DNA from 3 places in the Paenibacillus sp. sgz302191 genome. Region 1 is predicted to be linked to each of the others. Evidence: predicted binding sites of a transcription regulator. Region 1 holds the regulator's gene; each other region holds the start of a gene.

What was found. The regulator Rex, encoded in region 1, represses fermentation and respiration genes when NADH is low (regulators of the CRP and FNR family bind a similar motif). The targets are predictions, from matches to a motif close to TTGTGAAATATTTCACAA.
Region 2: a site for Rex is predicted at 2,880-2,897, ahead of AC3G2T_RS21610 (DoxX family membrane protein). Genes of this name have one in related genera too.
Region 3: a site for Rex is predicted at 3,681-3,698, ahead of AC3G2T_RS09475 (cytochrome c oxidase subunit 2A). Genes of this name have one in related genera too.

The regions. Positions count from the first base shown of each region.
Region 1 covers NZ_JBYLHY010000027.1:7,054-12,782, reverse strand. The annotation lists gene dinG (ATP-dependent DNA helicase DinG) at 1-1,561, shown strand, start outside; gene AC3G2T_RS29160 (redox-sensing transcriptional repressor Rex) at 1,558-2,178, shown strand; gene AC3G2T_RS29155 (hypothetical protein) at 2,216-2,629, opposite strand; gene AC3G2T_RS29150 (inorganic phosphate transporter) at 3,438-4,436, opposite strand; gene AC3G2T_RS29145 (DUF47 domain-containing protein) at 4,459-5,085, opposite strand; gene AC3G2T_RS29140 (amidohydrolase) at 5,318-5,729, shown strand, end outside.
Region 2 covers NZ_JBYLHY010000015.1:70,345-76,073, reverse strand. The annotation lists gene AC3G2T_RS21620 (hypothetical protein) at 1-351, shown strand, start outside; gene AC3G2T_RS21615 (polysaccharide deacetylase family protein) at 1,349-2,263, shown strand; gene AC3G2T_RS21610 (DoxX family membrane protein) at 2,300-2,824, opposite strand; gene AC3G2T_RS21605 (hypothetical protein) at 3,214-3,348, shown strand; gene AC3G2T_RS21600 (DUF3905 domain-containing protein) at 3,358-3,783, shown strand; gene AC3G2T_RS21595 (zinc-dependent alcohol dehydrogenase) at 4,006-5,016, shown strand; gene AC3G2T_RS21590 (SDR family oxidoreductase) at 5,037-5,729, shown strand, end outside.
Region 3 covers NZ_JBYLHY010000005.1:197,061-202,789, forward strand. The annotation lists gene adhE (bifunctional acetaldehyde-CoA/alcohol dehydrogenase) at 1-1,057, opposite strand, end outside; gene AC3G2T_RS09465 (cbb3-type cytochrome c oxidase subunit I) at 1,294-2,958, opposite strand; gene AC3G2T_RS09470 (cytochrome c oxidase subunit II) at 2,994-3,464, opposite strand; gene AC3G2T_RS09475 (cytochrome c oxidase subunit 2A) at 3,486-3,611, opposite strand; gene mobA (molybdenum cofactor guanylyltransferase) at 3,732-4,337, opposite strand; gene AC3G2T_RS09485 (chromate transporter) at 4,578-5,102, opposite strand; gene AC3G2T_RS09490 (chromate transporter) at 5,121-5,729, opposite strand, start outside.

The DNA.
Region 1 (5,729 bases):
CACGTCAGATGTCATCATAACGAACCATTCGCTGTTGTTTACCGATATGAAGGCCGAGAACCGCCTGCTGCCCGGCTACAAGCATCTGGTCATCGACGAAGCACACCACTTTGAAGAAGTGGCCAGCAAGCATCTGGGGATCGAGCTGCACTCGGGCGCGTTTTACCATTCTTTGCAGTGGTTGTATAAAGACAACCGCAGCGGGCAGCTGCCTATGCTCCGTTTTCGTCTTCAGAAGGCGGCGGAAGAGCAGGAGAGAGCTTTGGCCTGGAGCGCAGCGATAGACGGTTTGTACCCGAAAATCGTGCAGATCAAGGAAGACTGGGAGCGTTTGAGCGAAGGGTTGTACGAGCTGCTTACGGCAAAAAGCGACCCGTCGCAATCGGAGAACTCGCAATATGTGCTGCGCATGAAGCCCGAGGCGCTGCCGGCGCATTGGAGCGAGCTGACGATGATGGAGGACAACATTTATTTGAGCATGAACGATACGCTCCGCACGCTCGACAAAATGCTGAGCGAGATCAAAGAGATGCAGGAAGTTCTGGAAGTCCAGAGCATCGTGACGGATTTGAACGGAACTTTGAAGGAGCTTTACGGGCACCGGGATGCGCTTCATTTTTTCATGAAAATGGAGGATCAAGGTTACGTATACTGGATGGAAGCCGGCACGTATTCCAAGAGCAAGTCGCTGCAGCTGATCAGTGTGCCGACGGATGTGAGTCCGCTGCTTCAGGAGCATTTTTTCAAAAATAAAGACAGCATCATTTTGACTTCGGCTACGTTATCCGTGAACAAATCGTTCCAATACTCGGCCGATCAGCTCGGTTTGCAAATTCCCGTCGGCGAAGAGGCCGGCAAGCTCAAAACGGTGCAGCTTCCGTCCCCGTTCAATTACAGGGAGCAGGCGCTGGTCTGTATTCCCAGAGATTTTCCGACGATTAAAGGCCCTTCCGGGGACGCCGTTTTCATACAAGCACTTATCGATTCTTTAAGCAATGTCGCTTTGGCTACCAACGGCCGAATGCTCGTGCTGTTTACATCCAACCGGATGTTAAAGCAGATTCATGCCGGCATGAAGGAGCGGTTAAAGCCGCATGGGATTACCGTGCTTGGACAGGGCGTAGACAGCGGCAACCGCAGCAAGCTGACCCGCATGTTCCAGGACCACCATTCCTGCGTGCTGCTGGGTACAAGCTCGTTCTGGGAAGGCGTGGACATCCCGGGCGATGCGCTGTCCTGCTTGGCTATTATTCGGCTTCCGTTTCAGCCTCCGAATCACCCGCTCATTGAAGCCAAATGCGAAAATATTAAAAAGCGGAACGAAAATCCGTTTATGAAATTTTCCGTGCCGCAGGCGGTCATACGTTTCAAGCAAGGATTCGGGCGGCTCGTGCGGCGGGCTACGGATAAAGGAATCGTTATTATTTACGATACCCGCGTTATCGATACGCAGTACGGCAAATATTTTCTTTATTCGCTGCCCGGTCCGAAGATTGAACATATGACGACGGAACAAATGATTCCAAGAATTGAGGAATGGATGGGGGAGGCGCAGCGGTGAAGACACAAAAAATATCCGAAGCTGTAGTCCGCCGGCTGCCGATTTATTTGCGGTTTTTGAACGAGCTGGCGATGAAAAATATTATGACGGTCTCGTCGCAGGATCTGGGGCAAAAGCTCGATTTGAACCCCGCGCAAATCCGCAAAGATTTGGCCTATTTCGGGGAATTCGGCAAAAAAGGGATCGGCTACGACGTCGGCTATCTCATCGAGAAGATCAGGCAGATCTTGAAGCTGGACCGCCATATCCGGGTCGCTCTGGTCGGGGCGGGCAACCTGGGGCGGGCACTGTGCAACTACAACACATATTTGCGCAACGATATGAAAATTGTCGCCGTATTCGACGCGATGCCCGAGAAAACGGGCGAGACGATCAATAATTTGATCGTGCAGCCGACGCACGAGCTGAAAGAAGCGATATCGCGGCTTGGCGTCAGAATCGGCATCATTACGGTACCGGCAGCGGAAGCACAAAATGTGGCGAATCAATTCGTCGAAGCCGGCATTGAAGCGATTCTTAATTTTGCGCCGGTCATCATTAAGGTGCCGCCCGAAATCCGTGTGCACCATGCCGATTTCACGACCGAGCTGCAGAGTCTGGCCTATTATTTGGACTAGGCCAAGACTCCGGCCGCAAAGGCCCTACGGGCTCGCGCTATGCGGAAATTTGCAGCAGAACGCAGGGGAAAGCTGCAGAAACTGCGGAGGAGAAACGAACCTGTGGAAACTCGCGGAAACCTGCAGAAACCCGCAGAAAACTGCAGAAACCCGCAGAAACCTGCAGAAACCCGCAGAAACCTGCAGAAGAGAAACAAAACCCTGCAGAAGCCTCCGGAAGCTGGATCGGCGAAAAACTCGCATGGCAGCAGGCAGTACATTTGCTTAGCAACGTGGAGAAAACCTGCAAAAGTACAGTTTTTTGCTCGCTGATGCGCTGGATACGAAAAATTCCTGCAAATGTGCAGGCTTTTCGCCGCGAACATGGGCTCAGAGGCGTTCTTAGCGAGAATTCCTGCACAATCGCAGGCTTTTTGCCGAAATGAACCATTTCTGCTGAAAAAGCCTGCACTTTCGCAGGTTTTTTCTGTGCCAGGCTGCTTGTTCCAACGCCGTAACCCGTACAGGAGAGAGCCGTAGGTTACTGAAGAGTGATTGTGCCCCTTTTGGTTCCTCTACCCCGTTACTTTATCAACAGTCTGGTTTTCTACCCGTAATATGATGCGTCTCTCCAATGTATGTTTTCTCAGCAGCCTCTATTTTAACGAAAATAATGTACTCGTTTCCAACTTTTACGCTTTTAAAGCTTGAAATTGTTTCAGTAGACGATTGTTTTCATTCTGTGGGGGTAACGTCTACGGCGTCATGGGAGTGTTGTAGGTTTTTCCGGCTGTCGAGCCAAACCGTTTCATTGGCGCGAAGTGCCGTCTTTGGGCGGACGGCAAAAAGAAGCGGAAACCGGTGAAAGTTCGGCTTTAAAACCGCTCCTGATTGCGAAGCTCAACAAACAAAACAAATACGCGATCTTGCGCACACATCTAACGTGCTGTAGCCATTCAATTCGACGCTGAGAGCGGCTATCGCAGAGCGTTAACAAGCGGCTCGTAAAACAACGCAAGGAGTGTGCAAGCGCACGTTCCAGAGCGCAAGCAGTGCACAAGTGCCTCACTCCACAGCCGTATACAGCGTTCAAGCGCTCGCTCCACAGCGCAAGCAACATGCAAGCAGCTCGCTCCACAGAGCATGCAGCGCACAAGCGGCTAGCTCCACAGCCACATGCAACGCACAAACGGCTCGCTCCATAGCCGCATTGCAGCGCCCCGCCGCGCTTTGCAAAAATAACAAAAAACCCGAGCCACATACTGGCCCGGGTTTTTCATCTAAAACAACTTAAACAACACGAAGTAAATCGTGTAAGACAAGACGATGCTGATCGGGATGGTAATGACCCAGGTCATGATCATTTTGCCGACCGTCGCCCATTGGACTTCATGGAAGCGCAGGACGCTTCCCGTTCCGATAATGGACGATGAAATGACGTGCGTCGTTGACAGAGGCATCCCCATATGGGTGGATGCTTGTATAATGATCGACGACGTCAAATCGGAGGCGAAGCCGTTGATCGGCTCGATTTTAATAATTTTGCGGCTGATCGTTTTGATGATGCGCCAGCCGCCGATGGACGTTCCGAGGCCCATGGCTGTAGCCGCGGCGATTTTTACCCATAAAGGCACATCCAGATCCGTTTGATAACCCGCTGCAACAAGCCCGAACACGATGATGCCCATCGCCTTCTGCGCGTCGTTGCCGCCGTGGGAGTAGGACAGCAGCGCGGCTGACAGTACCTGCAAAGAACGGAACATCCGGTTCAGCTTGGAACGCGAAGTGTTGCCCGACCAAAGGATGATATACTTAATCAGGATCATGATCACAAAGCCCGCTGCAAAAGCAATGATCGGCGATAAAATGAGGATGATGATAATTTCGGTGAAACCGCCCCAGTTCACGGAGCTCATGCCTGCTCCGGCAATGACCGCACCGGCCAGGGAGCCGAGCAGCGTATGCGAGGAGGAGGAAGGAATGCCGAAATACCAGGTCACAAGGTTCCAGATAATGGCGGCTATAAGCGCCGCGATTACAATTTCAACGCCGTGGTCGATTTTGGCCGGGTTGGCGATTTTGCCCCCGACTGTTTTGGCGACTTCGGAAGAGACGATCGCTCCGACAAAGTTCAGTACCGCCGCCATAACAACGGCGACCCGGGGGTTTAACGCTCTTGTAGAGATGGATGTTGCAATTGCATTCGCCGTATCGTGAAATCCGTTGATGAAGTCAAACAAAAGTGCGAGCGCCACGATAACGATTAGATAGGTTAACATGTTTTCCTCCTAATCCGTTTCCTCAAGAGTACCGAAGAACGACACTCTCCAGAATGTTGGCCACATCTTCGCACGCGTCCGTTGTTTCTTCCAGTCTTTCATACACTTCTTTGAGTTTGAAATCTTCATAAATATCTTTTTTGGCGAGAAAAATTTGCCGTATGCCTTCGCGCATCAGCCGGTCGCCGTCGTTTTCCAGGCTGTTGATGGCAACCGTGTGCTCCGTAATTTGCATGTACTTTTTCTTGGCGAGCAGTTTGAACGCATCCAGCATATGTTGGCAGGAGTCGACGATAACCGCGGAAAAGTCTCTCATAAATTGATCGGTATGCGAAATGCCGAGGTAGTCGAAACGGGCGATCGTGGCTTCAATGCCGTCCGTGACATCGTCGATTTTGGAGGCGAGCTCCATGATGTCTTCGCGGTCCAGAGGAGTGATGAACACTTTGTTCAATCCTTTGAAAATCTCATGCGTGATCGAATCGCCTTTATGCTCCAGGTCGTGGATGGCTTTTACATAATCGACGGGCGGTTTCTCACCCATCATCGCCGTACGGAACATTTGAGCGGTTTCCAAGGCATTCTCGGCAGACCCGATGAGAAGCTGGAGAAAATCGACGTCCCCTTTTCTAGTAAATAACGTTGTCATAAAACCCTCCCAATATTTTCTATATGTACAAAATTTTGATCGATTTTTGCTACAAAACAGACCAATTTGTTGAAAACTCACGAAGTTAAAAATATCATAACATTTATACGGAAAGCAATGCTAAATAACTTGGATTTTGCATTTGCCGGTTTTCTTGATTTTACGGGTGCGAAGTTGTACATTGGAAAAAGCGGTGTTCGTTAGAAGAATGCCTGGAGAGGAACCTTTACCTATGAAAAAAATGTGCATACGCAACGGAATATTTGTAACGGCGGATTCGTCCAGACCTGTTGTCAAAGGATGGATGGTTATCGAAGACGGCCGCATTGCTTATTTGGGCGAACAGGAGCCCCCTGCCGGAGAGCAGTACGATGAAGTGATAGACGGCACAAACAAGCTGTACATGCCGGGTCTGGTGAACACTCACGGCCATGCGGCGATGTCGTTGCTTCGCGGATACGGCGACGATTTGGCTTTGCAAATTTGGCTGGAGGAGAAAATGTGGCCGATGGAAGCCAAATTTTCTTCGCAGGATGTAAAATGGGGCACTTTGCTGTCCATCGTTGAGATGATCAAAGGCGGCACCACAACTTTCGTCGATATGTACGACCATATGAACGAGGTGGCGCAAGCCGTCGAGCAAT
Region 2 (5,729 bases), on a different contig from region 1:
TGCCTGATCCTATTCGGTATAATAGGCCTGGTAGGCTGCTCCAATTCCAAGCCGGCAAATTTTAGCGGCAAGAGCGCATCCTGGAGCGTCGATTGTTCCGTTCGTCCATCCTCAAATGAACAATCATACGTCATCAAATATACCGGCAAAGATACTCAGCCTGTAAATGTTCGTTACTCCTTCGAAGACAGCAAAAATTTCAAGCAGCACGGCGAAAGCGACACTCGCTTGAAAAACTTGAAAATTAGCGGATCATCTACGCTGGATACGCCTTATGCGGATGAGGACGGTTTTAACCTCCGGATCCAATGGGATGACAGCGAGGAGACGATACATTTAGCGAAAAAGTAGCTTGAAAGCGGCACTGTACGGGTGCTCGCTCGAATATGGAAGACCGTTAGAAGCCGGTAACACTTGGCCGATAACGGTCTTTTTGCTTTGCAGCCGCCGCGTTGTAAAATGTGCAACGATAAAGCCGCGTTCAGACACGTAGCGCTCGCATCGTGCGCAGCTCCCAGCGCGTGGTGTTGCACAGCATGATGGCGGTCGGTCGACTACATGGCTTTCGTTGTTAAGGCATCGACTGCACCGCGCTCGTGCGCAGAAAGCCTGCCTGCAAAAATCAGACTTGCTTGAAAACTCGCAGGCGAGGAGAGGGTGCATCTGGTTGGCAATGCATCAGATTGCCGAAAAACTCGCAGGCTAGGTTGGAGCCTGTCCGTTTGGTAGCGTTACGTGCAGAAAGCCTGCAAAAGTGCAGGTTTTTGCTCGTTGAGGTGTTTGTAACGAGATATTCCTGCAAAAATGCAGGTTTTTCAGCGAATAGATACGCTCAGACCCATTTGGATCAGGAATTCCTGCACAATTGCAGGCTTTTCCCAAAAATGAGCCGCTTTCCCGGAAAAAGCCTGCACTTTCGCAGGTTTTTTCGGCCTGGCAAGCCGTTTCACGTTTGGAAGCGCCTCCAATTGAGGCCCCCTTGGCTGTAGGTGCCACTTATCGAATGGCTTTGCCATCTTCGGCGTCAAGCTATTGAGCCAATGCCGCCTCGGATGCCAAACAAATTAAATCTTTTAGCTCGATGGCGATCTTGCCCTTCGCTTGCTATGCAACGAGCAGCGCCGAAAGCGCCTAAGAGGCTGCCTGCCATTGCACAATTTGCAATGGGGCCTCGTCGAATTCGGCGATTTGCGGCATTTCGGCGCATTTCCTGGGAAATAATGAACGGAATTGTCGAAACATTAGGGTAGGGAGCGCCTTTCAAAAAATTACCAGAGCCCGGAAGGCACAGTATAGCCATAATAAGGACGTTGAATGGTTGTATTTCCATCGGGGGAGGGAAGTGGTTATGGGTGAAGCTCCTGCATTAAGGGCATTAATGATTCGATCCGCTTTTGCCGCTGTGCTTGTGTTAGCAGGTGCGGGCTTCGCCGGGTGCAGCGCAGGACCGCATCGGCCGGAGGCGTCAGGCACCCCTGTAATCAAGGCCTCTCCCCAGGCTCAGGCAAAAGCCCTGACTACTCCCGGCGCCGCAGCTTTTGAGGATGACTCTATCGTGGAGAGGCAGCATTTTTATTCGGGCGTCCGCCGGAACAAACCTCCGATAGCCTCGCCGACACCCCATGCCCGGCAAAAAACGGCCTTCTTAACGTTTGACGACGGCCCTTCTCAAAGCACGGACAAAATTTTGCGCATTTTGAAAAACAATGGCGTGCAGGCGACCTTTTTCGTTGTCGGTTCGGACAGCGGCGAGGGGAGGGCGCTTTACAAAAGAATTGCGGCAGACGGGCACGCACTGGGCAATCACACGTTTTCCCATAACTACAGGTCGATATATAGATCCGTGGAGGCATTTAAAAATGACGCCCGCCGATTGGACCGGCTGCTGGAGGAGACTGTCGGCTACCGGCCGGACATTATCCGGTTTCCGGGGGGCTCGAACAATCATTTGAGCCGGAAGGCGGGCGGAAGGGGCATCATGAGCCAAATCGTCAAAGCGATGCAGGAAGACGGCTACCAGTACTTCGACTGGAATGTCAGCTCGACGGACGCGGCGGCTCCCGTGCAGGATAAAGACATGATTATCGCATCGGTGCTGGGCGCAAGCCGGGGCAAGCAAAACATCATCGTCCTGATGCATGACAGTTCCTTCAAAACGACGACCGTCGAAGCGCTTCCCGTGATCATCCGCCGGTTGAAAGAGGACGGCTTTCGATTTGAAAAACTGACCAAGTCTTCGTTCACGTTTCACTTCCTGGAGTGACAGCTAACAAAAAAAGAAGGGGCAACAGCCCCTCTTTTATCTCAATTTAGGTTTTAGATGCAGCGCCACGAACAACTTGTCGATCCATTTGTGAATGTAAGGGAGGATCAAGTGGTCCACGCCGAATTTGCCTGCGTTCGCGCCTGCCGCAATAATGAAGAATCCGAGAAGCATCAGCCAAGGGTTCGTGCTAACGGTGCCTGCAAACATGTACATGCAGTTCATAATCAGCCCGAAGAATACCGCTGCGGTCGTCAATGCGCCAAGTATAAGGCCCAGACCGACCAACAGTTCGCCCCAAGGCACGAGGAAGTTGAAAATGCCTACGTTCGGCAGAGCGAAACCTTTGACGAAAGCCACGAAGTTCGGGTATACAAGATCCGTTGTCCCCGCAGCCAGCACCGGCTTCGTAACTGCGCCTTGCAGATAACCGGCTGCGTCGAACGCTTTTTCCCCTGTAATTTTGTGCCAGCCTGCAGTGACCCATTCCCAACCTACATACAATCGAACGAGAGTCAGCAGCATCGCCGCGTACTTATTTTCTCTTAGCCATTTCATCATTTGAACCAGCTCCTCTCTTCTATGGTTTTAGTATAAACCCGTTTTTCCCGTACGTATGTGAAAAAAATCACAATATAATGCCTATTTTAAGTTACCACTCCAAAACCGTCGTCGGGTACTTTAGATGCCTCGCAAGTGGTCGACCGCCTGTCGTGATTCGGCGCAACATTGGGCGCAAGTGGTCGACCGACCGCCATCATTCGGCGCAACATTGGGCGCATGTGATAGACCGACCACCGTCATGCAGCACAACATCGGGTACTGGGAGCTGCGCGCGGTACGATCCGTTTGTTAGGGCCAGCGGCAGCCGGTTTTTGCCCGGATTCTTGCGGCCTGAATGCTTCTTCCAACAATGACACATAATACATGCAGAAAGGAGCTGACCGAGCATGAATCGCAATGATTCCAAAGAACAAATTCAGCACGAGCAGCAAAACAAGGAGCTGCAAAAGCAATCCGCTGAATTCGGCAAAGAAGGCTTTGTCGATAAAAAGCTGGATGGCCCGAACCAACCCGCAGATTAGGAGGACACTATGAGCGACCAGGAGCAACGGAAGCCGAAGGCGGCCGGGCGGGAGCATGAAGAGCCGGGCGGCGGGCTCGATCCGTTCGAGATCGACTTCCTGCCGCAATTCGAGCACGGCCGCGGTCCGCGCGAAGCTTTTGTCAACGAGCACGGGGTCGTCATCGGCGACCATAACTACGAATCCGCTAATTCCCCGTTAGAGAATTGGAGCAAGGAAACCGACCCGTTCGTCATGGCGGGCGACGGTTGGGTGCATCCTTACAAGGATATCGGCTTTCAGACAGCCGAGAACCGGGACTATTTCGAAAAGGGCATCTCCCCGCAAAGCGGCATTTTCATGCATCCGGATAAAGATGTGGCATACGAATACAAGCTGGGGCAGGCCGAACCGGTCGATGATTCCGGCAAAAAGGACGACGAGGCGGAAGCGTAGCTTTCGCTTTTTCTGCATGGTGTACAGGCTGGCTGAGCTGGTTCTTGCACGGTGTGCAGCCAGTGATGGGCTAATGCGGGCGGAGCGTTTTTTTCGGCCATCTATTCGGGAAAACGGCATTAAAATAAATAAAGCGTTTACAGGTGAGGGGAAATGAAGTAGAATAGTTGTATGACAAGTTAAAATAAATTTGTATGACAAGTTTGGAGTGGAGGAATAGACATGAAAGCAGGTATGTATGTCGCCGAGAAACAGGTGCAGCCGGCATCCGTCGAGATTCCGGTTGTGCAGGAGGGCGAAGCGCTAATCAAGGTAGCTTATGCGGGAATTTGCGGCACGGATATGATGATCTATGCCGGCAAGCATCCCCGGGCCAAGGCGCCTTTGGTAATGGGGCACGAATTCAGCGGAACGGTTGAAAAGGTCGTCGGCAGCGATGATTTTCAGCCGGGGGACCGGGTTACCGTCGAGCCTTATTTGACTTGCGGGACATGTGCGGCTTGCCGGGCCGGCCAATATCATGTGTGCGCCGTTTTGAGATGTATCGGCATAGACAGGGACGGAGGGTTCGCCGAATACGTGGCGGTTCCCGTTAACCGGCTTCACCGTCTGCCGGACAATGTGTCCGACGCCGAGGCGGCGCTGACCGAACCGCTAGCTGTGGCCGTTCATACGGTGCGGCGCTCGGATTTAAAAATCGGAGACAGCGTAGCTATTTTGGGAGCAGGGCCAATCGGCTTGCTGATCGGTTTGGTAGCCAGACAGGCCGGCGCCGGTGAAATTTTCATTTCGGATATTAGCCCCTATCGTCTGGAAATCGCCAGGCAAATGGGTTTTACGGCAATTGACGCCAAACAGACCGATATCAAAGAAGTCGTCCTTGCCCATACGAAGGGCGTCGGGGCCGATGTCGTATTTGAAGTCGCAGGCACGCAAATCACAGCGAAACAAATGATTGAATGTATTAAGTTTCAAGGCAAAGCGGTTGTTGTCAGCGTGTACAAACAGGCGCCCGCCGTTGATTTGGCTGCGATGCATTTCCGGGAAATAGGTTTAACGACGACAAGATGCGCCAATTCGAGCGATTTTGCCGCAGCGATCCGGCTGATGGAGCGGAAAATCATTGACGTAGCCCCTTTAATTTCCCACAAGCTTCCGCTAGAGCAGATCCAACAAGGATTTGAATACATGGAGAATACCGAGATTTCGTTGAAAGTATTGTTTCATCCGTAAACAACAGGAGGGGATTCAACATGTTATTGAGCCTAAAAGGCAAAACGGCCGCCATCACCGGAGGCACCCGCGGCATCGGCAGATCCATAGCCCTCGGCATGGCGGAGGCGGGGGCGGATATCGCATTGCTCCAACGTTCTCCCGAGCAGGACGAGGTCAAACGGGAAATCGAGCGGTTGGGCGTCAAATGCGAGATTATTCCTTGCGACATGAGCAACCCGCAGCAGGTGAAAGAAGCCGTGCCGACGGTTCTGGATAAATTTGGCAGCATCGATATTCTTGTTAATAACGCGGGCATACAGCGCCGTTCGCCTGCTGTCACTTTTTCCGAGGAAGACTGGGACGCCGTGCTGCAAGTCAATTTGAAAGCGGTTTGGGTGCTGTGCCAGCAAGCGGGCCGGCATATGGTCGCTCAAAAAAGCGGAAAAATTATTAACATCGCCTCGCTTGCCTCTTTTCAAGGGGGGATTACGGTTCCGGCCTACGCCTCGGCCAAAGGAGCTGTAGCGCAATTGACCAAAGCGCTGGCCAACGAATGGTCTTCGCAGGGGGTAAATGTGAACGCAATCGTACCGGGGTACATTGCTACGGACATGAATGAGGCTCTGATCAACGATCCCGTCCGGAGCCGGCAAATTTTGGAGCGGATTCCTGCGGGGCGATGGGGCGATCCTGACGATTTCAAAGGTCCGGCGGTTTTTCTCGCTTCCGAC
Region 3 (5,729 bases), on a different contig from region 1:
CCAGCACAGGGCTGAGCTTCTCGGCGGACAACGGGTAAGCTTCGCCGACGCCGGCCAGCTCGGCGACGAGAATTTTCGTCGATGCCGGCACTTTGATGCCCGCCATCTCGGCGATTTTGACCGCCGATTGGCCGACGATGACGGCGTTGACCGCGCATTTTTCGCTGTTGATCACAAGCTTGGACACGGCTTCGGTCTCTTCCTTGTTCAGGAAATAGCAGCCCTGGTCGATCATCAGCTTTTTCGCCTCGGCGTAGATCGCCTCTTCGAGAATGACCGCCTGCTCGGAAGCGCAAATCATGCCGTTGTCGAACGTTTTGGACAAAATCAGATCATTGATCGCCTGCGGCAGGTTCGCCGTCTTCTCAATGAAGCACGGCACGTTGCCGGGTCCGACCCCGAGCGCCGGCTTGCCTGTGCTGTAGGCGGCTTTGACCATCGAAGATCCGCCCGTCGCAAGCACGAGCGCCACATCGGGATGGTTCATGAGCAGCCCTGTCGCTTCCAGGGACGGGTACTGCACCCACTGGATGCAGTTGTCGGGAGCGCCTGCGGCGACCGCGGCTTCCAGCAAAGTTCTGGCCGCCGCTGCGCTCGATTGCTGAGCGGACGGATGGAAGGCGAAGATGATCGGATTGCGCGTTTTGATCGCGATTAAAGCTTTGAACATCGTGGTGGAAGTCGGATTCGTCACTGGCGTAACGCCGGCGATAATGCCCACAGGCTCCGCCACCATCCGGTAGCTTTCATAGACGTTTTCCTCGATGACGCCGACGGTTTTGTTGTTCTTAATGCTGTGGTAGATGTACTCGGTCGCGAACAGGTTTTTCGTGATTTTGTCCTCGTACACGCCGCGCCCGGTCTCATCGACGGCCATCTTGGCCAGTACCATGTGCCGGTCGATGCCGGCCAGCGCCATTTGCTGAACGATGGCGTCAACCTGCTCCTGGTTCAGCTCGAGGAAAGCTTGCTGCGCTTTCTTCGCTTTTGCCACCAGTTGGTTCACTTCGTCTTTTGCGGAAATTTGTACGTTTACTTGGCTCTCTTTAACTGCCATCTTCTTCCACTCCTTTATATGATCAATAATGGGTGAATAACCTAATGTTGTGTTTGTTTCTACACAAAGAGTACCGCTTTTGGAGGGCTGCAACTATGAGAAAAATCACAAATGAAGCTTCGCAGGCGGCTATATTCGTGAAGATATTGTGAATTATTTCACAATATCTTTGGAGAGAAAAGGCATTCCCCGGCTGACAAGCCGAAATGCCTTCTCTTTTCCCGCATCACCTGTCGTTACCAGGTAATAAATCCTTTGGAACCCGGTGCCGGATTCATCACCATATCCATCAGCGGCAGCGTATAAGCGATGAGGATCAGCGCGGCTGACAAGCCGATCCACACGCCCCACCGCTCCAAATAAGCAGGGGTCGCTTCCGCTTGCTCCATCGGCTCGCCGATCGGATATTCCGTCTCCCCCCGAGGCGCGCGAAGCAGCGCGAATACGTTGTACACCATCATCAGCACCGCGATGAACAAAATCGTTCCGCCGATCGCCATCCATACGTAATAGGATGTCCAGCCTGCCGCGTCCGCATGATTTTCGTAAGTGGTGTACGCGGTTCTTCTCGGAGCCCCGAACAGGCCCACTATATGCATCGCACCGGACATAAAGAACATGCCTATGCACCAGATAACCGTTTGAATCAAGCCAAGTTTGTTCATCCGCGGGGTCAGCACGCGCCCCGTCACTGCCGGAAGCAGCCAGTACGCAATGCCGAAAAACGTCAGCGCCACGCTCGTCGCAACCGTCAAATGAAAATGCCCCGTCACCCACAGCGTATTATGAACGACCGCATTCATCTGGTTGCTCGCATTAATCAAGCCGCCCGCCCCTGCCGGTATAAAGATCAGCATGCCCATGAACGGCGCGAAAAAACGCACATCCTTCCAAGGCATCACCTTGACCCACCCGAACAAGCCCGTCGCGCCTTTGGCCCGCCCGTTCAGTTCGAATGTGGCGAACAGGGAGAACGCCGTCATCAGCGACGGAACCACGACCATGAAGGTCAGCACAACCTGCAAATATTTCCAGAAAGGGCTAATGCCAGGCTCCATCAATTGATGGTGAAAGCCTACCGGAATCGAGAACAGCAGCAGCAAAATGAACGACAACCGCGCCAAAGCATCGCTGTAAATTTTGCCGCCGATAATTTTCGGAATGATCACGTACCAGCACATGTAGGCCGGCATCAGCCAGAAATAGACGAGCGGATGTCCGAAATACCAGAACAGCGTGCGGCTCAGCATGACGTTAATCGTCTCCACCCAGCCGAACGACCACGGTATGAGCTGGATCAACACTTCGGCGGCTACGCCGAGCGTGGCGATTTGCCACATGAGAAAAGTGACGACGGACATGAAGGCGAACAGTGGAGATATCTCGCCCCGATTCGTTCTTTTCCAATAATTGTACTGATAAAACACGCCCCAGCCGCTGATCCAGCTCCCGACAACGACCAAAGCCAATGCGATGTAAAAATACGGAGAAGCTTTGAGCGGCGCGTAAAACGTGTAAAGCACGCTGGCTTTGCCCGCCAAAACCATCGCGACCCCAATGGCCGTGCCGGCCGTCATTAAGGCGAAGCCCGCCCACCCCATGCGGCGCACAATCGGCAGCAGCTTGCCTCCAAGCGTATAAGAAATGCCCGAATAGAGGAAGCCGATAATAAAATAAGTCGTAAAAATGAGCGCCATCAATACCCCATGGGCTGTCAGCAGCTCGTAATAGCCGATTCCGTACGGCAGCTTGACCGTCCCGCTGCGGACCATGCTCTGCAGCAGCCCCGCGATGCCGCCGATCAGCAAAGCGATGAACGCCACGATGATGTGCGCGACGACGAGCTTCCCGTCTTTCAGATCGAATTTCGTGCCGTTTCCGTGCAAATGCGCTACTTTCATGACCATTGCCACCCCCTTTTGCTTGCGTCCCGAATTCATTTGACGATAATCGTCGTTTTCATAAATTCATGCGCCCCGCCGCAGTATTCGTTGCACAGGATGAGGTACTCGCCCGGCTTTGTGAACGTATGGCTCACATGGCTGACCTCGCCGGGCACGATCATCATGTTCACGTTTGTGCCGGGAATTTCAAATCCGTGCACGACATCCTGGGTTGCCACGATAAAATTGATTTTCGCACCGACGGGCACCTCCATCTTGTCCGGAGCATACCCGAACGTGAACGCCGTCATCACAGCTTCGTACTCGTTGTCCCCGATTTTGCGGAGTCCGGGATTGTCAAAAGGAGCCGTTTCCTTCAGCTTGGCCGGATCGATCTGGTGATGGTGCTCGCTCGGGGGCTTGACGCCCATGGCAAAAGCGGACACGCCCAGCACGCCGAGAAACACGAACAGCATAGAGATGCCAATGGTCAACCAAATTTTTTCAAGCTTGTGAATATGCATGGCGATCCACCCTTCACATTTCTAGTTTCTGGAAATGAACAATAAATAAACGGCAACCCAGCTTGCAATCAAAAACGCGCCCAGCAGCAGTACGGCGGCAAACGTTCCATTCAAAACCGGTTCGGCCTTTTCCTTATTGTTATCCATGTCATCTTCCCCTCCATTTGTGGTCCAGCCTCTCATTACCTACATTTTAGTGTCCTTGATCCCCGCCCTCTGTGATATCGGTCACAACAACATCGAGCAAATATGAACAATCCGTTACCTTTACGTTTGGGGGACGGCCATGCGCTGCAAAGCTTCGTAATCGGCAGACGTCTTGATACTGGCGACGAAATTCAATCCCACATCGCGCTCCTGCAAATAGCGGTCATCCAGTTCCCCCCAAAAAATGTGGTTGAGCAGCGCCGACATTCTCGTCTCCCCCCGCTGCAGCAGGCCGACGATCGCCTCCTTGCACTTGCGGTCATAAATGCCGTGAAGCGGATACAACCCTCCGGCAACCAAAGGCACGACGGCGTCAAAGCCGTCCTTTTTCCGCTCCCACAGCAGCTCCGCCGCCTTGCAGGAAAGAAACGGCATGTCGCAGCCGACAACCCACACGGACGAATGTTTGGCCAGAGACAAAGCCGCATGCATGCCGACGAGCGGACCCTGGGCCTTGTAGTAGTCCGTTATGATCCGAACCGAGCGGTCGAGCATGGGCAGGAAAGGCCGGACATCGTTCGTTACGACAATCAGCTCATCGCACAGTGGCTTCATCATTCTCATTTGTCGAATAATCAGCGGCTCGCCTGCGAAAGGAAGCAGCGCTTTCAGCTCCCCTTTCATCCGGCGGCCCGCTCCGCCTGCCAAAATGACTCCGGTCAGCATCTCCCTCACTCCCTTGCTATGTTAAAATGGGTTACGATATCTCAACTTTAGAACAGCGAAACCGTATTGTAAGTGAAAAAGATCACAGTTGCCACAGCAAACAGGGCTGCCCCATCGGCAGCTTTTGCTGCCAGTGGTTCAGCCCTGGTGAAGTCGGTCGGGTCGGTCTTCGGTCTTCGGTCAACATGTTGTTTCGCCATGAATTGGCGAATGGCCAAAGCGCCAGTTAGCTGGCTGGCATCAGAACAGGATGATGCCTGCCAGTCCGGAAGCGACGATGACCATGAACGGATGCATGTTATGCTTCAGCACGCCGTAAATGCAGCCTGCGCAAATGAGCAGCGTGGCGAACGTCGACCACGTCAGGCCCATACGCGCATTCAAGCCGAAATGCAGCGCGGCGTAGACGATCAGGCCGGTTACTACCGGCCTTAATCCGTAGAAGGACGATTTGACCCAGCGGTGCTCGTGCATTTTTTGAAAAAAAGCCGCCAGCAGGATAATAATAAGCAGCGACGGGAACACGATGCCCAGCGTCGACGCAATAGCCCCCGCCAAACCCTCCGCATGATAGCCGACAAGTGTCGCGGTATTGGTCGCGATCGGGCCCGGGGCCATGCCGGCCAATGTAACGATTTCCTGAAAATGGGCGCTGTCCGCCCAGCCGTACTTCGTAGCTTCATTCTGAATTAGCGGAATGACTGCATAGCCGCCGCCAAAGGAGATGCAGCCGATTTTGAAAAATGTGAAAAATAACTGCCACATCCCAGTTCACCTCTATGGCTAAATGTAGTATTCGGGAAACATGATTTCCGGCTTCGGATCGGGAGCGCTCGCTTTCTCGAACGGCGCGCTGACTCCGAGCATGGACTTGATTTTCACGGCAAGCACGCCAGCGATAATCCCAACCGCAATGATAAGTAAAGGATGAATAGGCGTTGCGATCAAAAGCCCTAGCGAAACGACTGCAACCGTAGCGGTCGTTTTATCGATCAGCGACGATTTGGCCATCCTATAGGCTGCAATCAATATAAGTGCGATAATTGCCGCGTGAATGCCTTTCAAGGCAGCTTCAACTTTTGGAAATGCGCTGAACAAAGAGTACATCGAGCTCAAAGCGAACACGATGACAACCGGCGGAAGCGTAATGCCGAGCACCGCCATAACCGCGCCGCCGACCCCGGAGAGCCTGTAGCCGATAAAAGCCGCTGAGTTGACGCCCACTCCCCCAGGCGCGGAACCGGCGATGGAAATCAGATCGCTCATGTCCGACTCCTTGAGCCAATTGCGCTTCTTGACGATCTCCCTTTCAATGATCGGGATCATCGCATAGCCGCCACCGAAGGTCGAAGGGCCGATTCGGCAAAACACCCAAAATATGCTCACCAGCAT